3 regions of the Megasphaera sp. SC8-1 genome follow, and region 3 is predicted to be linked to each of the others. Evidence: riboswitches for the same ligand, from Rfam matches in the RefSeq annotation. Region 3 holds a riboswitch; each other region holds the start of a gene.
The links. Region 3 has a riboswitch for S-adenosylmethionine ahead of NOS26_RS05050 (MetQ/NlpA family ABC transporter substrate-binding protein). Riboswitches for the same ligand answer to the same signal wherever they lie in the genome.
Positions count from the first base shown of each region.

Region 1: it holds a riboswitch for S-adenosylmethionine, as region 3 does, so the genes downstream of both, metK (methionine adenosyltransferase) here and NOS26_RS05050 (MetQ/NlpA family ABC transporter substrate-binding protein) in region 3, are expected to answer to the same signal.
Region 2: it holds a riboswitch for S-adenosylmethionine, as region 3 does, so the genes downstream of both, NOS26_RS09535 (methionine ABC transporter ATP-binding protein) here and NOS26_RS05050 (MetQ/NlpA family ABC transporter substrate-binding protein) in region 3, are expected to answer to the same signal.

Region 1 covers NZ_JANFQH010000032.1:61,441-66,422, forward strand. The annotation lists gene coaBC (bifunctional phosphopantothenoylcysteine decarboxylase/phosphopantothenate--cysteine ligase CoaBC) at 1-500, shown strand, start outside; gene NOS26_RS10155 (hypothetical protein) at 646-1,917, opposite strand; SAM riboswitch class I at 2,047-2,147, shown strand; gene metK (methionine adenosyltransferase) at 2,207-3,397, shown strand; gene priA (primosomal protein N') at 3,540-4,982, shown strand, end outside.
Region 2 covers NZ_JANFQH010000031.1:97,706-102,687, forward strand. The annotation lists gene NOS26_RS09520 (dihydroorotate dehydrogenase electron transfer subunit) at 1-77, shown strand, start outside; gene NOS26_RS09525 (dihydroorotate dehydrogenase) at 74-997, shown strand; gene NOS26_RS09530 (methionine ABC transporter permease) at 1,171-1,824, opposite strand; gene NOS26_RS09535 (methionine ABC transporter ATP-binding protein) at 1,805-2,848, opposite strand; SAM riboswitch class I at 2,936-3,033, opposite strand; gene NOS26_RS09540 (aminopeptidase) at 3,093-4,325, opposite strand; gene NOS26_RS09545 (MATE family efflux transporter) at 4,330-4,982, opposite strand, start outside.
Region 3 covers NZ_JANFQH010000013.1:43,698-48,679, forward strand. The annotation lists gene NOS26_RS05045 (3'-5' exonuclease) at 1-272, opposite strand, end outside; gene NOS26_RS05050 (MetQ/NlpA family ABC transporter substrate-binding protein) at 414-1,238, opposite strand; SAM riboswitch class I at 1,327-1,425, opposite strand; gene NOS26_RS05055 (MFS transporter) at 1,692-2,840, shown strand; gene NOS26_RS05060 (FAD-binding oxidoreductase) at 2,939-4,339, opposite strand; gene NOS26_RS05065 (hypothetical protein) at 4,403-4,831, opposite strand; gene NOS26_RS05070 (MFS transporter) at 4,848-4,982, opposite strand, start outside.

The sequences.
Region 1 (4,982 bases), on a different contig from region 3:
ATAACCTCAAGACGCCGGTCGGCCTGGCCCGCCGCGTCGATGTCGGCAGTACGCGCGACATGAAAGCCGCCGTCGACTCCTATTACGATGACTGTGACCTGGTCATCAAATCGGCAGCGGTTGCCGATTACCGTTCGGCTCATCCGGCAGAAAACAAGATTAAGAAGAACGACGATACCTTGACCCTCGAAATGGCCAAGAATCCCGATATCCTCTATGGCCTGGGCCAGCGCAAGACCCATCAGACCCTGGTCGGTTTTGCCGCTGAAACGACGAACGTCATCGAATACGGTACGAAGAAGCTCAAGAAGAAGAACCTCGACATGCTCGTCGCCAACGACGTCAGTGCCGAAGGGGCCGGCTTCAAAGGGACGACGAACATCGCCACCTTGCTTTTCCCGGACGGCTCTATGGAAAAATTAGATAAAATGGATAAAGACGAACTCGCTGCCATCATCGTAGCCCGCGCTGCGGCTATCATGGCGAAAAAACAGGGTTGATGAGAGTTTATAGGTTGCAGAAAAAGGACTGTTGCACATGCGACAGTCCTTTTTAGTGGCTAGTGGCTAGTAGTTAGGGGTTAGCAGATGGTTTTAATGTTGTAGGGGCCGTCCAAAAGGGCGGCCCGCCACGAGCCACGAACCACTAACCACTAACCCGCCCTACGATGGCTTTGGCGAAGCCGTTGAGGTTGGTCGGGCCGATGGGGAGGATGGGACAGCCTTTTTCTTTGGCTTCCGTAATGGCCCAGCGGATGAGCGGCGTCTTGCCGTCTTCCATGTTGATGACTAAGAGAGCCGATTCTTTGAGCATCCGATCATCTCCCGGCTGGCCGCTGATGATGACGACGGCCCCGAAACGGCGCTGAATGCGGCGCTGCCAGTCTGGGTCGCCGCCGGCCAGGGCAAGCTGACGCCCCGTGAGGAAGCGGTCGAGCTGACGCGTATAGTCGCGCTGGGTCATGAAGGAAGGCAGGTCCAGGCCGCGGTCTTCCGGGTCCCGGGCCGACCGAGACGCTTCCTGAGGCGTCACTTTCCGGTGCGCCTGTCCGCTGGAAAGGTCCGGCCGTACCTGACGCTTGTTGAGTTCCTTGCGCAGGGCCAGGAGTTCGGCGATTTGGCCGGATGCCGTTTCCTTGATCTTTTCGATATACTGTTCCTGTTTGCGGATGCGGTCTTCATATTGCTTGCGCTCCTGTTCGCGGCCGGCCCGTTCGCTTTCTAATTCCTGGCGCAGCCGTTCCAGTTCGGCCAGGACCGTCGTACGGTTTTTGGCTTCCAGGCGCAGGCGCAGGAGCTCTTCCTTATCGGCGTCCATCTGGGCCTTTTCCTCCCGCAGCTGCTGAAGTTCTTCTTTTTCCTTGCCCATCATCATGGCCGGCGTTTCCTGGCCGCCTGTGACGGCTTCGTCAGACCAGGGCTGGTCGCAGATGGCCATGAGATAAATGCCCAGGGCGTGGGCCACAGCGTGCTTGGCCATCTGTACATCTTCAAAGACGTTGGTCAGCTCAAGAATCTGGCTGTCCGTCTGGAGCATGAGCAGGTCGATGATGCCCATATAGGAAAAGGACTCCATGGTCTGCGCCATGTCGTAGCGTTCGAGGTGAATCGTGCCGGCGTAGATTTCTTCCGGGTTTTGTTGGGACGTATAATACGTATTAATGAGCAGCCGGTCTGCCGTCCGTTCGTAGATCCGCAGGACCAGGGCGTCTTCCTTGTCCGTGCCGGTGTAGCGGCTGAAGGTCAGCCGTTCCTGGGACAGGAGGGTCGTCACCAGGTTTGGGGTCTTATACCACTTGCCGAATATTTCGACTCGCTTAGCCAGCCGCAGGTCGCCGGGTTTGCTGCAGGTGGCATAATCAAAATAAGGGTCGTTGAAGAATATATCTCTAGGCCGCAATTTGGTCATATCTATCATCCTTTCTATCTTCTGTAGACATTATACCCCTGCCTGTAGGGAAGCGTCTAGTAGACAATGCTTTTTGCAACAAAAAATGCTTGCAAAAAGGGCAGACTTGAATTATAATGGATAAGCAAACCAAATAAAGAACCATCAAGAGACGACGGAGGGACTGGCCCTGTGATGTCGCAGCAACCTTCAGCTATGAAAGGTGCTAATTCCAGCAGTGATATACTGGCAGATGGGGATTAGAAGCCCCTCTCATGAAGTCATGGATGAGGGGAATTTTTTTTAAGGAGGATCACTCATGGCTAAAAATCGTGAATTCTTTACATCCGAATCCGTCACCGAAGGCCATCCCGATAAAATGGCCGACCAGATTTCGGACAGCATTTTGGATGCCATTCTTGCAAAAGATAAAAACGCCCGCGTTGCCTGCGAAACCTTGGTAACGACCGGCATGGTACACGTCGTCGGCGAAATCTCTACGACGTGCTACGTCGATATTCCGCACATCGTCCGCGAAACGATCCGCGATATCGGTTATACCCGCGCTAAATACGGCTTTGACTGCGATACCTGCGGCGTCCTCGTCTCCTTGGACGAACAGTCTCCGGATATCGCCATGGGCGTCGATGACGCCTTGGAAAAGAAGGAAGGCAATACAGATAAGTTCGATACCATCGGCGCTGGCGACCAGGGCATGATGTTCGGCTATGCTTCCAACGAAACGGACGACTACATGCCGCTGCCCATTTCTTTGGCACACCGTTTGGCCCGCCGCCTGGCAAAGGTCCGCAAAGACGGTACCCTGCCGTATCTCCGTCCCGATGGCAAGACTCAGGTCACTGTCGAATATGAAGACGGCAAACCCGTCCGCATCGACACCATCGTCATTTCGGCACAGCACAGCCCGGAAGTCAGCCGCGAACAGATTGAAAGCGATCTCCTCGAATTCGTCATCAAACCGGAACTTCCGGAAGGCTTGTTCGACGACAAGACGAAACTCTTCATCAACCCGACAGGCCGCTTCGTCATCGGCGGTCCCCAGGGCGACTCGGGCCTCACGGGCCGCAAGATCATCGTCGATACCTATGGCGGCATGGCTCGTCATGGCGGCGGTGCTTTCTCCGGCAAGGACCCCACAAAAGTCGACCGTTCGGCTGCCTATGCAGCTCGTTACGTCGCCAAGAACGTCGTCGCTGCCGGCTTGGCTGACAAATGCGAAATCCAGCTGGCTTATGCCATCGGCGTAGCCCGCCCGGTTTCCATCCACGTCGAAACCTTCGGCACGGGCAAAGTCCCGAACGAAAAGATCGTCGAACTCATTGAAAAGAACTTCGACCTTCGTCCGGCTGGCATCATCGCCATGCTCGACTTGCAGCGCCCGATTTACAAACAGACCGCTGCCTATGGCCACTTCGGCCGCAACGACCTCGACCTGCCTTGGGAAAAGACAGACAAAGCCGATACGCTCCGCAAAGAAGCCGGCTTATAAGAGGCGGTTCGATAAACTGAACATCCAAAAAAAGGGGACTGTCGCATCACTGCGCGGTCCCTTTTTAAGTGTCATTGTTTGCGGGCCGCCTTGACAGGACGGCCCCTACGAACCACAAACCACGAACTACGGAGGTGTTTCTTTGTTTGCTGAAATCATCATCAATACGACGGCGAAGCGGCTGCAGCAGACCTTTTCCTATATCGTCCCCGAGGGGATGGCTGTCCGCGTCGGCAGCCGCGTCCTCGTGCCTTTCGGTCATCGCCGGGAAGAAGGCATCGTCGTCGCCCTGCAGGAACACCTGGCGGAGCCGGCTGATTTCACGCTGAAGCCCATTGAAGGCCTGCTCTCGACGCAGAACGGCTTCCAGGAAGAGATGATCCGCACGGCCCTTTGGATCCGCGATTACTACGTCTGCAACTTGTCCGATGCCCTGCGCCTGTTCATGATCGATAAGAAAGGACTGGTCCGCCGCGATGTCGTATCGGCCGGACCGGCCCAGCCGCAGACAGCGGACGAAGCGCGGCTACAAACCTATGTGGCCGGAAAAGGGCGCTGTGAAAAAGGCGCACTGAGCCGCCGGTTCGGCCAAGACCTCGTCGAGAAGGCTTTGGCCAGCCAGGTCCTGACCAGCCGGATTTGTTATAAGAACCAGATTGCCGACAAGATGGAAGACTGGCTTTCTTTTGCTGCCGACGATACGGAAGCTATTCTTCATGGCCGTCGCCGCCAGCAGGAACTGCTCCAGGCCTTGAAAGCCAAGGGCGAAGGCCCTGTCTCTTATTGGCAGGGACAAGGCTACAGCCGCGATCTCATGCGCCGCCTCTGTGCGACGGGATTGGCCCGCTGGAGCCAGCGGCCGGCCAGGACGACGAATATCTTGCCGAGCCTTGCCCGGGACGAAGCTTTTTCCTTGACAGCGGAACAGCAACAGGCATTACAGGTTATCGGAAGCGATGAGCATGGTAAAACCTACGTCCTCCACGGTATCACCGGCAGCGGCAAGACAGAAATCTACATGCAGTTAGCCAGCCAGGCCCTGAAAAAAGGGAAACAGGTCGTCGTCTTAGTGCCGGAGATCGCCTTGACCGGCCAGATTGTCCGCCGCTTCCTGCGCCGTTTCGGCGACGATGTCGTCGTCATGCACAGCCAGCTGTCCCAGGGGGAGAAGCGCAACAACTGGCTGCGCATGCAGAACGGGACGAGTCATATCTGCATCGGTGCCCGGTCGGCGGTCTTCGCGGCGGCTCAGTCCATCGGTTTGTTCATCGTCGACGAAGCCCACGACAGCTCGTACAAGCAGGACGAGGCGCCGCGCTATCATGCCGTCGCCGTCGCCCGCCAGCGGGCCGCGTATTACGGCTGCCCCGTCGTCCTGGGCAGCGCGACGCCGGCGCTGGCTGACTATTATCGAGCCTTGCAGGGAGAATACGTCCTGGTCGAACTAAAAGAACGAGTCGGCCATCGCCCTCTGCCGGCTGTCCAGGTCGTCGACATGCGGGATGAGCTGGCCCGGGGCAATTACCGCGTCGTCTCCGATGCCCTGCTCACTCTCTTGGAAGAGACTTTGGCAGCCCGTCAGCAG
Region 2 (4,982 bases), on a different contig from region 3:
AAAGCCAGCTCGACGGCAAGCGCTATAAAGTCTGTGCCGACGGTCCTGTTTTTGACGCGAAGGAGGTCTTTGCATGATCAGCGAACGGATTGCCGTCCAATTCGCCGGGATTTCCATGAAGACACCGGTCATGGGAGCCTCGGGAACCTTTGGGTTCGGCGTAGAATACAGTGATTTTCTCGACCTCGACCACGTCGGGGCCATCATTTCCAAAGGCATCACGCCGCTGCCGCGGCCGGGCAATCCTGGCGTCCGCGTAGCCGAAACACCGGCAGGGATGCTCAACTGCATCGGCCTGGAAAACCCGGGCGTCGAAGTTTTCAAGCGGGATATCCTGCCCAAGGTCCATGAAGCCTGCCAGACACCGCTCATCGTCAATATTTCGGCCGGTACTGCCGAAGAGTACGGCGAATTGGCAGCCCAGCTCGACGTCGATGGTGTGGCCGCCCTGGAAGTCAATATTTCCTGCCCCAATGTCAAAGAAGGGGGCATCGTCTTCGGGACCCAGCCGGAAGCGGCCGCTGCAGTCACGCGCAGCGTCAAGGACCATACGAAGAAACCGGTCATCGTCAAGTTGTCGCCGAACGTCACGGATATTACGGTCATGGCTAAAGCCGTCGAAGCGGCTGGTGCCGACGCCGTATCGCTCATCAATACCCTGACGGGCATGGCCATCGACATCAAGAGCCGCCGCCCCCTGTTGGGCAACATCACAGGCGGCCTGTCCGGCCCGGCTGTGAAACCCATTGCCCTGCGCATGGTATGGCAGACGGCTCAGGCCGTATCCATCCCCATCCTCGGCCTGGGCGGCATCACGACCTGGCAGGACGCCGTCGAATTTATGCTGGCCGGTGCCAGCGCCGTCGCCGTCGGGGCCCATAACTTCGTGGACCCCAGAGCCGTAGAAACCATCGCCGAAGGCCTGGACCAGTATTGTAAGGACGAAGGCATCGAACACATCCAGGATATTGTAGGGGCATTGGAGATTCGTAGTTAGTGGTTCGTGGTTCGTAGGGGCCGTCCCAAAGGGCGGCCCGTTGTGGGAATCCCATTCACGAACCCGTCGGGTATATGTAAGACTCCCGTGACCCATTGGCATGAGCGGGCCGCCCTCCGGGACGGCCCCTACAGAAAAAGGGCTTGTCGCATACGCGACAAGCCCTTTTTCTATCATTTCTTATTCTTTTTTCTCGATGCGAAGTCGCCGCCGGCCTGGATGACGTTGACGACGACGATGAGGATGATGATCGTCGCCAGCATGACGTCGGGACGGAATCGCTGGTAACCGTAGCGGATGGCGATATCCCCGAGGCCGCCACCGCCGATGGCGCCGGCCATGGCCGATGCCCCGATGAGGTTGACGATGAGGACGGTGATGTTATTGATGATCGTCGGCAGGGCTTCCGGGATAAGGACCTTGCGGATGATCTGGAAGGGCGTAGCCCCCATGGATTCGGCCGCTTCGACGAGGCCGAAATCGACGTCGCGGATGGACGTTTCGACGAGACGGCTCAGGAAGGGGATGGCGACGATGGTCAAGGGGACGCAGGCTGCCGTCGTACCGATGGACGTGCCGGCAATGAGGCGCGTCAGCGGGATGATGGCGACCATGAGGATGATGAACGGAATGGAACGGATGATGTTGACGATGGTTCCAAGAATCTGATTGATGAAGCGGTTTTCCAGAATATGGCCTTTGCTGGTCGTGACCAGGGTGATACCCAGGGGAATACCGATGATGCCGCCGATGATCGTGGCGACAGCGACCATATAGAATGTTTCTTGAATGCCTTGGAGCATTAACTTAATTATTTCTTGGGACATAACCTAAAACCTCACTTCCAATCGGTAATGTTTTGATATACGAGAATGCCTTGGCCTGTGTTTCCATATCGCCCATGATGACGACGATGAGGTAGCCGAAGGGTTCATCCTGGATATAGTCGATGTTGCCATAGAGGACGCTGACTTCGACGTTGAACTTGCGGACGACGTCGGCGACGACGGGATCGTTGGTGGCAGCACCTTTGAAGCGCAGGCGGACGAGCATGTTGCGGTCCGGTGCAGGCTGATTGGTGACGCCCAGGTTCTTGATGCCTGCCGGCAGTTCCATGTTGATGATGGACGTGACGAAGTCTTTCATCGTCTGGGACTGAGGATTGGTGAAGATGTCGACGACGCGGCCCATTTCCTTGATGACGCCGCTTTCGATGACGGCGACGCGATGGCAGATTTCCTTGACGACGGCCATTTCATGGGTGATGACGACGATGGTGATGCCCAGGCGCTTGTTGATGTCCTGGAGCAGTTCCAGGATGGATTTCGTCGTCTGCGGGTCCAGGGCGGACGTCGCTTCGTCGCAGAGCAGGATTTTCGGGTCGCTGGCCAGGGCGCGGGCAATGCCGACACGCTGTTTCTGGCCGCCCGAGAGCTGGGACGGGTAATTGCCGGCCCGGTCGCTGAGGCCGACCAGGTCCAGAAGAGATGCGACTTTCTTTTCGATGACGTCTTTCGAGGCCCCAATCAGTTCCAGCGGGAAGGCAATGTTTTCGGCAACCGTACGGGATGATAACAGATTGAAATGCTGGAAAATCATGCCGATGTTCTTGCGTTCTGCCCGCAACTGGGATTCACTCATCTTGGTCAGGTCCTTGTCGTCGATGATGACCTGGCCGCTCGTCGGCTTCTCTAACATATTGATGCAGCGTACCAGCGTCGATTTGCCGGCGCCGCTCTTGCCGATGATACCGAAGATTTCGCCGTCTTCGATGGTCAGGTTGATGCCTTTCAGGGCCTGGACCTGAGCCGAGCCGCCGTAGGTCTTGGTAATATTTTTCAGTGTAATCACAATATCAACTCCTTAAAATAGGCGTAACTAGGGAAAAACAACAACAAAAAAGGCCGTCATACAGATGACGGCCGTATATACGGTTTCATTTCATCTGTCGGAATGTTCCGTTGGAATTGGCACCTTCCCGATAGGGGGTTGCCGCAGCGTCATCGGGCCAGTCCCTCAGCTGCTCTGGATGAAGGGTATATGGTTGTTGCGTCTTATAATAGCACGGATGGCCGGGCTTGTCAATGGAAAATCGTTATTGTGCCCAGTCGCCATGGGTAAAGACCGGCACCGTCGTGCCGTCTGCCTTGGTCCCGGTAATGGTCAGGTCCGGCGAACCGACCATGAAATCGACGTGGATCATGGAATCGTTGAGACCGGCTGCGGCGATGGCGTCTTTGTCCATATCGGCGCCGCCAGCCAGGCAGGTCGGATACGATGCGCCCAGGGCCAGGTGGCACGAGGCGTTTTCGTCGAAGAGCGTTTCATAGAAGAGGATGCCCGACAGGGAAATGGGGGAATGGTAGGGGATGAGGGCCACTTCGCCGAGGCGGCAGGCGCCTTCGTCGATGGCGATGAGCTTCTTCAGGACGTCTTCACCCGTTTCGGCGGCTGCGGCGACGACTTTGCCGTCTTTGAAGGTCAGGTGGAACTTGTCGATGAGGTTGCCGTTATAGACCAGGGGCTTGGTGCTGTAGACCGTGCCGTTGACGGCGTCGGCCTTAGGCGCGGAATAGATTTCTTCCGTCGGGATGTTGGCGTTGAACAGCAGGTGGTCTGCCGTCTCTTCCATGCCGCCCTGCCAGATATGGCCGTCCGGCAGGCCGAGGGTCAGGTCCGTCCCCAGGCTGTTGGTATAATGGAGGCTGGTGAAGTGCTGATCCGTCATCCAGGTCCGGCGCTTCTTCAGCTCTGCCAGATGGGCGTCCCAGTCGGCCAGGGCATCGGCACCGTCGGCGCGGGATGACTGGAGGATTTGCTTCCACAAGGCTTCATAAGCGGCGTCGGCGTCGAGGTCCGGATAGAGGAGCTTGGCCCAGATGGCACTGGGGACAGCGGCGACGAGCCACGTCGTCTTCGAAGCCATCATGCCGTCGATGTATTCCTTGAGGGCTTCGTTCTGGGCCTTCTGCTGGGCGAAGATCTTCTTAGTGTCGATGCCGTCCATGAGATACGGGTTGGCCGAGATGAGGCTGAGGAAGGCCGCTTTCTTATGGTAATAATAGAGACTGAAATCGCGGCGCCAGTCCGGCAGGGACTCGAAGTACTGCTGGTCTTCGTGTTCGTAGCGCAGGCGGGCCATGGCGTCAGATCGCCAGTTGCAGACGACCTGGGCGGCGCCGGCCGTATAGGCCTCTTTTGTCAAGAGGGCGACGAAGTCGTGCGATTCGACAGGGGCGTTGATGACCAGGGTCTGGCCTTGCTGCAGGTTCAGGCCCTTCTGTAAGAGGACGCGGGCATAAGCCGTTAATTGCTGAGTAGTTGGCATAAAATCACTCCTTAGTAGATGGGTATGAGATGGGAACTTTCCAGGCCGTATGTTTCCACAGGCGCCAGTTCAGGGCGCTGGCATTGATGGCCAGGCCGATGATGAGGCTGATCCAGTAGCCATAGGGGCCGTAAGACGTAGCGTGGGCCATGGCATAGCCCATGGGGATGCTGATGAGCCAGTACGTCACGAAGGCGACATAAGTGATGATCTTGACGTCCTTATAGCCGCGCAGGATGCCCTGGACCGGCGTACCGGCGGCATCGAAGAAGGAAAAGGCGACGGCATAGAAGATGAACATGCGGATGGCCCAGAATGTCTCGGCATCGCTGGTAAAGACCCTGGCGATGGGGTCGATGAAATGATAGGTCATGGCGATGAGCCCGAGGGCGATGACAAAAGCCGTCATCTGGCAGAGCACGGCGTATTGCCGGGCTGCGGCGTAATTGCGGGCGCCGACTTCATAGCCGATGACGATGGTCGCCGTCAGGCTGATGCTCCAGGGCAGGGTGTACGTCAGGGTCGAATAACTGATGGCGGCCTGGTTGGCGGCCAGGTACAGCGTGCCGAACTCGGCCATGAACAGGCCGACGATGGAGAACAGGCTCGTTTCGCAGAAGACGGCGATAAAGATGGGAATGCCCAATTCCAGCTGGT
Region 3 (4,982 bases):
TTGCACCAGGTCAGGAAATGGTCGAAGGCCTGGCGGAAATGGGGCTTCCCGGCCAGCATTTCCATGGTGATGCCTGTCAGTTCCTGACAGGTCTGGTTCATGGCTGTCGTATATTCGGGCAGCACATATTCTTTATACGACGAGATTTCCTTCCCGTCTTCGTCTATCTTGACAGCACCGATTTCGATGATTTCACCCTTGCAGATGCGGCGCGCTTCCTTCTGGTCCCGGCCGATAGGGTTCATCTCGAAATCGACAAATACGGCTTTCATAATAAAAAAGTGTCTCCTTTCTGAATCTGATGGACAATCTTTATTATACCATAAGTAAAGGGCTTGTCGCACGTGCGACAAGCCCTTTTGAGATGAATCAGGCGGGCCGCCCTTTGGGCGGCCCCTACAAGTCATGAGCCATTAAAATGCCGGCAGGATAGTTCCCTGGAAATGTTCTTCGATGAATTTCTTGATCGGTTCCGACTGGTAGATTTCTAAGACTTTCTTGTATGTTTCGTTGTTTTCGTCGCCCTGACGGACTGCCATGACGTTGGCATACGGCGAATCCTTCGATTCGACGAGGATCGAATCCTTCTGCGGATTCAAGCCAGCCGGGATGGCGTAGTTGGTGTTGACGCAAGCCAGGTCCGTGTCGTCGAGGGAACGGGGAATCTGAGCGGCATCGAGTTCGACGAACTGGAGGTTCTTTGGATTTTCTGTGATATCCGTAACCGAAGCGTCGACGGAGTTGCCGTTCTTCAACTTGATCAGGCCGGCCTGCTGGATCAGGAGCAGGGCGCGGGCCCCGTTGGTCGGGTCGTTCGGGATGGTGACTTTGGCACCGTCGGCGACATCTTTGATGTCTTTATATTTGTGCGAGTAAACAGCCATGGGCAGGATGATGGTCTTGCCGATAGACGTGATCTTCAGGCCTTGTTTCTTGACGACGTTGTCCATGTACGGCTGGTGCTGCATGGAGTTCATGTCCAGGTCGCCTTCGGCCAGGGCCTTGTTCGGTTGGACATAGTCGTTAAATTCGACGACTTTGATGGTGATACCCTGTTTAGCTGCTTCTTTTGCGACTTCTTCCATGACTTCAGCGTGGGGACCGGCAGTGACGCCCATCTTGATTTCTTTTTTATCACCGGAAGCACCGGAATTGGAAGACGAACCGCAGCCGGCGGCAAAGAGGCACGTCGTCGTGATGAGGACGGCGGCGAAGAGTTTTTTTACTGTTGCATTCATGTAATCATTTCCTTTCTGGATGACGAATATAAGGGTTTGCCGGTCAAAAAGAAAAGCCGTCATACAGATGACGGCTCAATTTGCGATTCGTTCATCTGCCGGTATATACCGCTGGACTTGGCACCTATCCCGATAGGGGGTTGCCGCAGCGTCATCGGGCCATTCCCTCGACTGCTCTTGATGAAAGACAATGTTTTGTTGTTGGTGTACATGTTATCATCTGGCGGGGAATCTGTCAAGAAATTTTTGACAATCCTGCGCTTCTTGAGAAAAATTTCTTTTTATGTTATAATAAGAAAACTCATCGGAGGCTTATACTCGTATGGTATAGAACCGGATAAGATGTCACTTCAGCCCTGTAGCGGAGGAAGGGCGTGTACGTAAACACGTTCTTCGATAAAGGTGCAGGCCTGGGTGGTTTCTTATCCGGCTTTTTTTTGTGAGGTGATAGAAATGCTGAATAAACGAGATATCCTTTGGCAGATTTACAGTGCCAAAGCTTTTTATTTCCTTGGCGGCTTCGGCTTTACGTCATGGGCGTCGCTTATTCCTTTCTTAAAACGGAAACTGCAGATTCCCGACGACCATCTGGGCTTCCTTTTGCTGGCCGTCGGCTTGGGAGCCCTGATCATGATGATGCTGGCCGGCTCTATTGCCGGGCGTTTAGGCTGCCGCCGCTCTTTGACTGCTGCCGGCCTGGCCATTGCCGTCGTCTTGAACGTTCTCTGCTATGTGCCGGCTTACACTGCGGCGCTGCTGGTGGCAGTTCTCCTCGGTTCCTCCCTGGGGCTGCTCGATGTCGTCGTCAACATCAACGGCATCTTCATTGAACGGAAAGTCCGCAAGCGCCTCATGTCGGGAATGCAGGCCATGTGGTCTTTGGGGAACTTTGCTGGCGCTGCCTTTTTCGCCCTGATGCTGCAATTTCGGTTGCCCTGGCAAGGCGTTGCCCTGGCCGGTGCCGTCCTGATTGCCGCCTGTGTCTTCTTCTTTTCGCCCCATCTTCACAGTGAGCGGAATGAAAGCCGTGGCGGCAGCCATTTCGTGCGGCCCAAAGGAACGATTGTCTTCATTGGGCTGATTTGTACGATATCTTTCCTCGTCGAAGGCTCTATCAACGATTGGAGTGGCGTCTTCATGACGACGGAAAAGGGCATCGACATTTCCCAATCCGGCCTGGGGCTGACCCTGTTCACAGCTTCGGCCTTCCTGTCCCGCCTGACTGGTGATTCCCTGACCATGCATATCGGGCCGCGGCGTCTCCTGGCTTTTTCCCTGCCCATCGCCTTTGTCGGCTTTTTGGGAATCCTGCTCATCGGCGGCGGCCCGTTACTGTTCGCGTCATACGTCCTCATCGGTATCGGCTGCGCCAATACGGTCCCCGTTTTTTACTCCCTCTTGGGGACGCAAAAAGAAATGCCCATCGCCGATGCCGTCGCCGCAGTCAGTACCATCGGCTACGTCGGCATCCTCCTGGCACCGGCCGTACTGGGCTTCATCGGCCGTGTCTTCAGCCTGACCATTTCCTTTACCCTGGTCACAGTCCTCTTAATCATCATGACCGTCATGGCCATGCGGCTGTTGGGGAAGTTTGAGGTTTGATGTTTGAAGTTTGATGTAAGTAGGGATAAATTTGAAACCATCACGTCAAACATCAAACGTCAAACTAAAAAAGCCTGCCGCAGGGGCAGGCTTTTTTCTTACGCATCAATCACTTTCCCCGGATTGAGGATGTCTTTCGGGTCCATGGCCCGCTTGATGGTTTTCATGATTTTCAGTTCGCCTTTTGGTGTGAACTGTTCCATGTATTTTAATTTCTTGGCTCCGATGCCGTGTTCGCCGGCCAGGCGGCCGCCGACGCTGTAGGCATAGGCGTAGACTTGCTGATGAAATTCTTCGACGTTCTTTTCCCATTCTTCGTCGCTCATGTCCATCTTACAGAGGACGATGTGCAGGTTGCCGTCGCCGATGTGGGCATTGATCTTGACTTCAAAGGGATAGTCCTTGCCGATATCCATGATTTTTTCGATGGTCCCGGCAATTTTATGGACCGGCACGACGACGTCGTCTGTGAGGAAGACCTTGCTTTGCAGTTCAACCGAGGTCTGGCAGTTGCGGCGCATGTTCCAGACGCGGTCATCCGCTTCCAGGACTTCGGCGGCGCCTGATTCTTCACAGATCGTGCAGACGGCGTCCATCTTGGTGTCCAGTTCATCTTCGTGGAAGGTTTCGACGGTGATGATGACGTAGATACCGTCGTCGTAGTGGGGCATATCCTTGTAATGGCAGTAGTCTGCACAGCCGCGGACGTAGGAATTGTCCATGTATTCGACGCTGGTCGGATCGATGCCGGCTTTCATCAATTTCGGTACCATGTGCAAAGCCTGGCGCGGATCTGTATAGATGGCCAGGACGTCGAAGCGGTACGGCGGCAGGGGAATCAGTTTGACTGTGACTTTGGTGATGATGCCCAACGTCCCTTCACTGCCGATGATGAGCTGTTCCAGGTCGTAGCCGGTCGAGCATTTCTTGAGGATACGGCCACATTCGACGATATCGCCAGTAGGGGTGACGACTTCCAGGCAGTAGACCTGGTCGCGGGTGACGCCGTAGCGGACGGCGCGCAGGCCGCCGGCATTGGTAGCCAGGTTGCCGCCGATGAGGCTGCTTTCGGCGCTGGACGGGTCACCGGCATACATGAGGCCGACTTTCTTGGCGGCATTCTGCAAGTCTACCGTGCGGACACCGGCTTCGACGGTCATGTACATGCCTTCTTCATTCAGTTCGAGAATCTTGTTGAGACGGTCCATGCAGAGAACCAGGCCGCCGCAGACCGGGATGGCCCCGTCGGCCAGGCTGGTGCCGCCGCTGCGGACGGTAATGGGGAAGTCGTATTCGTTGGCTAATTTGACGATTTCCGAGATTTCCTGGGCGTTCGCCGGCGATACGGCAGCGTCAGGAACGTGGAACATGGCCGGGTTGGTTTCATAGTCGGTCTGATACTGTAAGAGCATGTCTCTATCGGTCTTGACATAAGTCGGACCGGTAATGGCTTTTAATTTTTCAATGATTTCTGGCGTAATGGGCTGATAAGTTTTCAAGCAAAGGGCCTCCTTTTCATTTGTTGTCTTATTCTACCACGCTCGCCGCCCCTAGGGAAGGCATCAGAACTTGAAATCAATCGTTGCCGAGACGCCGACGCCCTGGACTCGATTGAGATTGCTGACATTCGTCGTCGCCATAGGGATGAGGGCATTGGCCCGGGCGATGCCGTTAAATTCGCCTTCCAGCTGGGCGACGGCTTTGACCTTTTCGACTTGGGCCGACGGGCCGATGACCTGGACGGCGCCGATATATTTACCCGTACCGACGCTGACGATAGGCACGACTTTGGTGGCATAATCCGTGCCGACGCCATTTTTCATGAGCAGTTTGTTGAGAAAGTCGTTGATGGAATCGCCATACTTGGAGACGAGGATGGAAATGCCGCCGACTTTCAAGATAGAACCGAGGTTGAAGGCCTGGACGGCTGTGCCGCCGGCGAAACCGAGAAGTGACGCAATCGTAACGGCTGCAATGAGTTGTTTTTTCATGGAAATACCTCCTGAATCAAGCTTTTTTTTGATGATGGCCGCGGGCTAGCGAGGCCGCAACGGCAAGGAAACAGAGGACGGCTAAGATGACGAACGAGGCATGCAGGGCCGCCAGGACGCCGTCGGTATAAGATGGCTGTTTAGCCGTTTC